DNA from 3 places in the Halomonas sp. BL6 genome. Region 2 is predicted to be linked to each of the others. Evidence: riboswitches for the same ligand, from Rfam matches in the RefSeq annotation. Region 2 holds a riboswitch; each other region holds the start of a gene.

Region 1 (2,262 bases), on a different contig from region 2:
CAGAGCTTATGGAGCTATATATTGAGTATTCCGAATTAGGATCTACGCTTGCAAACGTGCCAATTTCGTAAAAGCCTTCACCAAAATAGTATTGTAGAGTTTCGTTTTCACAAGACGGGAGTTTAACTACCTTAGTTTCTTCTGATTCGGAGAATTTCACATACTCTTTAGGTAGTGTGAATCCATATTTTTCCTTGAAGTAACTAAGAGCTTCTTCGTGCGTGTAAACTCGATAGTTTTCAACTTCTCGAACACCACCGCATTCAGGGCAAACAAAGTATGCAGTTCCGTCAACGATGTCTGGATTTTTGAGTTCTCTGCTACAACATCTCATACTTTGATACTCGCGCACCTAACAGTGATTATACGTCCTGCCATGAAACCTCAATGAACGTGACATCACAATGACTGAGGTTTCATAGCCACCAAATTGAATCTACCTCATTGATTCTACAGCGTGCAAAGAGAATTTTGGCGATGTAGCCAAAATTCTCGGGCTTGCGCGTTTTACTCACCTCAATATTACTGTTTTTATAAACAGCAATATGGAGCCATTTCCTCATGAAACTGATGGAACGCGTCAAGGTAACCATGGGGGTCAAGCACTCAACGCCATCGCCTTTTTCTTGTCGTTTATTGCTCTCACGGCAGACCACCTCTGTGCGCCCAATAAAATACGCCCCCTTGCATCTCCCCCACCCGCCTCCTACACTGCGCTGAATACTGCTTGACGGGGTGCCGGTGGAACCGGCTGAGATCGCTATACGGCTGGCTGCTACAGCAAGTCGTCACGGCGGGGCCCGTTGAACCTGATCCGGCTAGTACCGGCGTAGGAATCAAGCGGTGGTTGGGGTGCGCCGTGTTCACCTGATACCTTGCCCCAACTCACTCTCCTTTCGCCCGTGCGCCGGTTCGCTGTACCACCGGAGGCATCCAATATGGGCTACCGCTTTACCGATCTCACCACCGCTTGCCAGAACGATTGGCGCTCCTACATCGAGCACGATTTCGTGCGCCAGCTGGGCAACGCCACGCTGCCTGAGGCGTCGTTTCGCCACTACCTGAAGCAGGATTACCTGTTCTTGATCCACTTCGCCCGCGCCTACGCGCTGGCCGCTTACAAAAGCCCCACCCTGGCGGATTTGCGCCAGGCTCACGAGGGCTTGAAAGCCATCGTGGATGTGGAACTGGGCCTGCATGTGGGCTTTTGCCAGGAGTGGGGCATCAGCGAGCAGGAGCTTGCCGAACTCCCCGAAGCCCGCGCCACGCTGGCCTACACCCGCTATGTGCTGGATACCGGCAATCGCGGCGACCTGCTCGATTTGCACGTGGCGCTGGCCCCGTGCCTGGTGGGCTACGGCGAAATCGCCAACTGGCTGAACGCGCAACCCTCTACGCTGCGCGGCGCGCAAAACCCTTTTGACGCTTGGATCGCCATGTACGAAGGCGAGGAGTTCCAAGCCGCTATGCAGGCAGAGCTTGCGTGGCTCGATGCCCGCTTGGCCGATGTCACCCCCGCCCGTTTTGCTGAGCTGAGCAAGATCTTCCGCGATGCCACCCGCCTGGAAATCGACTTCTGGCAGATGGGTTTAGACCTTTCTGAATAACCTCCTACAACATAGAGCAACCGTCATGACCAAGACCGTCAAAAGCAGAACCGCGCACTTTTTAGCCGAAACCGCCCAGGTCGATGCCGCCGCAGTGGCGCCGCTGCCCGGCTCGCGCAAGGTGTACGTGGAAGGCTCGCGGCCGGATATTCGCGTGCCGTTTCGGGAGATCACCCTATCGCCCACCAAAACCAGCGGCGTGGATGAGCAGAACCCGCCGCTGCTGGTGTACGACACCTCCGGTCCCTACACCGATCCCAACGCCCGCATCGATTTGCGCCAGGGCCTGCCGGAACTGCGCCGCGCCTGGATCGAAGAGCGCAACGATACCGAGTTTTTGGATGGCCCCACCAGCCAGTACGGCCAGCGCCGCGCCAACGACCCCACCCTTGCCCAGCTGCGCTTTGATTTAAGCCGCACACCCCGCCGGGCGAAAGCGGGCAAGAACGTGACCCAGCTGCACTACGCCCGCCAGGGCATCATCACGCCGGAAATGGAGTTTATCGCCCTGCGGGAAAACCAGCGCCGCCAGGCGTTGGGAACGGCGGAAGTAGAGCGCATTCTGGGCCATCAGCATGCGGGCCAGAGCTTCGGCGCCAGCCTGCCCAAAGAGATCACCCCCGAGTTCGTGCGCGACGAGGTGGCCCGTGGCCGG
Region 2 (2,262 bases):
GCAAGGCAATCACGATCACAGGCAGCATGATCGCCACGGTGAGCCAGCGCGCCTTGTTGAGGGCCTCGGGCCGGTGACCATTGGCCCACAGCGACGCAATGCCGTTTTGTAAGGTGTCGACGCTCGAGGTGACCAGCGTGACGGCCAGTACCAATGAAGGCAGCGTGATCCATACCGGGGCATCACTAAGCAGCGCAAAAAACGGCATGGGCGGCTCGCCGAGACTGACCCCGCTCATCGCTGCCATAATACCTACGCCACCGATCACCATGACGACCAGTACGGTCAAGCCGCCACCCAACCAGGCACCGTGCCCCAGGCTCGCGTCGTCTTGGGCCGCCCATACCCGCTGCCAATAGCCTTGGTGAAACAAGTTGGCCGCCGTCACGGCGATCACCAGCGTCAACGCCACGCTGAGCGAGCTGCCGATGGGGAGCGACGGGAGTTGTGCGTCATTCGGCATACTGGGCAGTCGCCAGAGCGTCACGCTGGCGACGGCGAGCAGCAGCGCCAAAAGCAGCCACGCTTGCCAGCGGTCGGTGGCCAAGCTTGCCCGTAGCCCGCCCATGACGGTGTACACCAGCGTGGTGAGCGCCACCCCGATGATCACCACGGCGGGAGGCACGTCGGAGAGCAGCGCGGTAATCGCCCCGATGGCGGTGAGTTCAGCAGCCAGGAAGCAGCCCATGTAAGCCACGGAAACGAGCGCCACGAAATGGCGTACCCCCTTGCCATAGCAGGCGTCGGCAAACTCGGCAATGCTGCGTCCCTCGGGCAGTGCTTGGCGTATCTTAGGCCCGTAGAGACCCAAAACGATGAACGGCAGCGCCGAGCCAAGGGCATAGCCCAGTAGCGCCACGGGCCCTACGAATGCGCCGATTTCAGGGGGTGCAAAGAGTATCCAAGCCCCCATACCGGACGCCAAAAAGGAGAGCCCCAGGGTGGCCGACGTTTGCGAATTACGGGCGGTGACATAGTCATCCAGCGAGCCGCCACTGAAACGTGCCCGAAGACCCAGAAAAGCAAAGCAGCATAACGCTGCGCCTAACACGAAAGACGTTAGGTAAGGCATGTCGCGCTTCCTCCGCCGGTACGAACCGGATCAGGTTCCAGGGTCTGCGTTGCGCGCATTCTCAGCCCCATTGGGGCTCCCCTGGCGACAGTGAGTGGAGGCAGTATCCTCAAGCAAAGTGGTGCGTTAGTAAAGCCTTGCCCATGGGGCCGGGCTGCTTATTCCACTTTCTTGGGGACACGCCCCATCAGGTAAAACTCGGCGTTGGGCGGTGTTCCAGCTAGTGTCACCAAGCGGTTGGACATGCCAAAAAACGCGGCAATGGCACCGATGTCCCAGCAATCATCCAGCGTGAACCCCACTGCCTCTAAACGCGCCTGCCATTCGTCTGAAAACTCGCCCAGATCGATGGCACTGTGCAGTGCAAAGTCGAGCATCAACCGATGACGCTCGCTCAATCCCGCCACACGATGGTTGATGGCGATATTATCCGCCAGTAACGGATCTTTACTGTAGATACGCACCAGCGCGCCATGGGCGACGACACAGTACAAGCAGCGATTGCGGGCACTGGTCGCAACGACAATCATCTCTTTCTCTGCTTTGGTCAGCGTCTCCGATGGTCGCTCCATCAACGCATCGTGATACGCAAAAAAAGCGCGAAACTCGTCGGGTCGGTGAGCCAACATCAAAAATACGTTGGGCACGAAGCCCGCTTTCTCCTGCACGGCCAACATGGCTTCCCGAATATCATTGGGAACATTATCCAGAGTGTCAGGAAGTTTGAACCGACTGATCGATGCAGCCATAAAGGCTCCTTTTTTATTTTGAAGTAGAGTCCCACTACCAACTCACTTTTATCCGTAACAAATTGCTAACTAAAGACTCTTTTCATATGGCTTTACGCTCGCCATACTTTTAGTGATCTAATGTCATAAAAGCCGTACGCTATTCGGCTAGCCAAGCGGCGTACTTACAGGGAAACCACCATGTCATACTCCGAAGCAAAAGAGCACACGCCAGGGCGTTTGCATGAACTGTTCGCAGACCCGTACCGTGCGTTCGAGAACGATACGGATGAGCGTCAGTTGCATATCCGTGTCATGCTTCACACCCTGCTGGCCCAGCCTATGCAGCGCGGCCTGGTCACGCTTCGTGTGATTCACGGCTGGGAGAACGGTGGTTTCGAACCTGCCGACCTACAGCATGCCGATTTTACGCTGCACAACCTGCAAGATTTCGAGGCGGCG
Region 3 (2,262 bases), on a different contig from region 2:
TGCTTCCCGCTGCCTGTGCATCACTGCCTTTGAAGGCGTTATTTACCATGTTATGAGGGCGAGGAACGCAGAATTCCAGCCTGCCCCCGAGGAGTCTTTATGTCCCGTGATCTAAACGTATTGGGTGAACCGCTCACGCCCTGCTGCCACTCGCCGAAAACCGGTTTCTATCGCGATGGTTTTTGCCGGGTAGGGCCAGACGATGTCGGCATCCATTCGGTGTGCGCCATGGTGACCGAGGAGTTTTTGGCCTTCTCCAAGGCGCAAGGCAACGACTTGGTGACACCGCGGCCGGAGTTTGGCTTTCCCGGTTTGAAACCCGGGGATCGCTGGTGTCTTTGCGCGCACCGCTGGGCCGAAGCGGCACAGGTAGGACTCGCGCCGCCGGTCGTTTTGTCCGGTACGAACGAGCGAACGCTGGACATCATTCCACTGGTCAAACTCCAGCAGCATGCGCTAGATGCCGTACATTAATACCTGGGCCAAGGCGCCCCCGAATGCCCCTGGAAAAATGATGCAAATCTTCTACACTTCTATTTCGACAATTTTACATAGTGACCCGTGATGCCCCGCGAATGGCGTCCGATAGGAGCACGTCATGACAGCTATCGATATGACCCTTGGCGATCGCCTGACATTGAAGCAGTTGAGCAATGCGATTCAGAATGGCTTCTCCCCCATCGTCGAAGTCGAGTCCATGGATGGCATCTACAAAGTGCGTTTTCACCATGCTAATGGCGTCTCGGACCTATGTGACGCTCAAGGTCGCGTCAGCACCTTTCTGGGAACCGGTGAAATTCGCGATGCCCTGGGCCAACTCGGCTTAACCCATGGCGTGCTGACCTTTGCCGATCAGTGCGGCGACGAAATGATTGGCGTACAGGGCCGAGCCATCACCCCTGACGAAATGCTCACGTACGGGACCCGCATCGCGTTTCGTTAACGCGTTGTTGACCGGGCTTTACATCGCCGCACAAGGCTAGGATAGTACCCACCAACGACAGGGGCGCCGCTCAGCGGCTGAGAAGCACCCTTTGAACCTGAACCGGATAACGCCGGCGTAGGGAGTCGTGGTGCTTACCACCACCTCCTTACCCGGGAGGAAACCATGACTTACCCCCCACTTGGCGATATGCTTGCTGCCCTGCGCGAGTCCACGCCGCTCGTTCACTGCATGACCAATTACGTGGCCATGAACAGTACCGCCAACCTGCTGCTGGCCACGGGCGCATCGCCTGCCATGCTGCACGCCGCAGAAGAGGTCGCTGAATTTACCACGATGGCAGACGCGCTCTCCATCAATATCGGCACGCTCTCTGCCCCCTGGGCCGAGTCGATGCAGCTGGCGGCGCGCACGGCCGACACGACCGACACCCCCTGGGTGCTGGACCCCGTCGCCGTCGGGGCCACCGAGTTCCGCCAGCGGGTGTGCCAGGCGCTGCTGTCCCATCGCCCCAGCGTCATTCGCGCCAATGCCTCGGAAGTGATGGCTCTGGCCGGCTTGGCCAGCCAAGGGCGTGGGGTCGATGCGACCGCCACCACCGATGACGCCACTCACGCCGCCATGACGCTCGCCCAGCGGCAACGCTGCATCGTCGCCATGACCGGCGAAACCGATGTCATCACCGATGGTAGCCACCACGTCCGGTTAACCGGGGGCCACCCGCTGATGCCCCGCGTCACGACGCTCGGCTGTGGCTTGAGCGCCTTGGTGGCCGGGTTCGTTGTCGCCAACCGCGAGTACCCGCTGGCCGCGACGCTGGCCGCCTTGGCGTGCTTTGGCATCGCCGGTCATCGTGCGGGTCAGCAGGCCAAGGGGCCGGGCAGCTTTCAGGTCGCGTTTCTGGATGCACTGTACCAGCTCACTCCAGAGGATCTTTCGTCGCAAAGCCAAGTGGAGACGCTGCATGCCGTGTGATCTTTCGCTCTATTTGGTGACCGATGCCGCTCTGTGCGCGGAAGCGGGCCTCGAAGCGACGGTGGAAGCCGCCGTCAAAGGCGGAGTCACCGTGGTGCAGCTACGCGACAAGCATGCCAGCGACGAGGCGATGATCGAACAAGCCAAGCGCCTCAAAAGGCTGCTGGCGGGCACCCATGTGCCGCTGATCATCAACGACAGACTCGCCGTGGCCATCGCCAGCGGTGCCGACGGCCTGCATGTTGGCCAGAGCGATACCGCGGTTCTAGAGGCGCGGGAGGCGCTGGGGCCGCAGGCCATTCTAGGACTGTCGATCAACACCCTCGCGCAGCTTCGTGACGCGC

What was found. A riboswitch is a leader RNA that binds a small molecule or an ion and turns the genes downstream of it on or off. The one in region 2 is predicted to bind thiamine pyrophosphate.
Region 1: another riboswitch for thiamine pyrophosphate. It lies ahead of tenA (thiaminase II); the one in region 2 lies ahead of FHJ80_RS08900 (sodium:solute symporter).
Region 3: another riboswitch for thiamine pyrophosphate. It lies ahead of thiM (hydroxyethylthiazole kinase); the one in region 2 lies ahead of FHJ80_RS08900 (sodium:solute symporter).

What each region holds. Positions count from the first base shown of each region.
Region 1 covers NZ_VDGL01000001.1:340,722-342,983, reverse strand. Annotated here, with positions in the region: gene FHJ80_RS01525 (SMI1/KNR4 family protein) at 1-334, opposite strand, end outside; TPP riboswitch at 722-853, shown strand; gene tenA (thiaminase II) at 939-1,607, shown strand; gene thiC (phosphomethylpyrimidine synthase ThiC) at 1,633-2,262, shown strand, end outside.
Region 2 covers NZ_VDGL01000003.1:477,768-480,029, reverse strand. Annotated here, with positions in the region: gene FHJ80_RS08900 (sodium:solute symporter) at 1-1,072, opposite strand, end outside; TPP riboswitch at 1,062-1,165, opposite strand; gene FHJ80_RS08895 (peroxidase-related enzyme) at 1,231-1,821, opposite strand; gene FHJ80_RS08890 (hypothetical protein) at 2,002-2,262, shown strand, end outside.
Region 3 covers NZ_VDGL01000006.1:132,031-134,292, reverse strand. Annotated here, with positions in the region: gene FHJ80_RS13655 (DUF2237 family protein) at 100-474, shown strand; gene FHJ80_RS13650 (hypothetical protein) at 599-943, shown strand; TPP riboswitch at 993-1,084, shown strand; gene thiM (hydroxyethylthiazole kinase) at 1,109-1,918, shown strand; gene thiE (thiamine phosphate synthase) at 1,908-2,262, shown strand, end outside.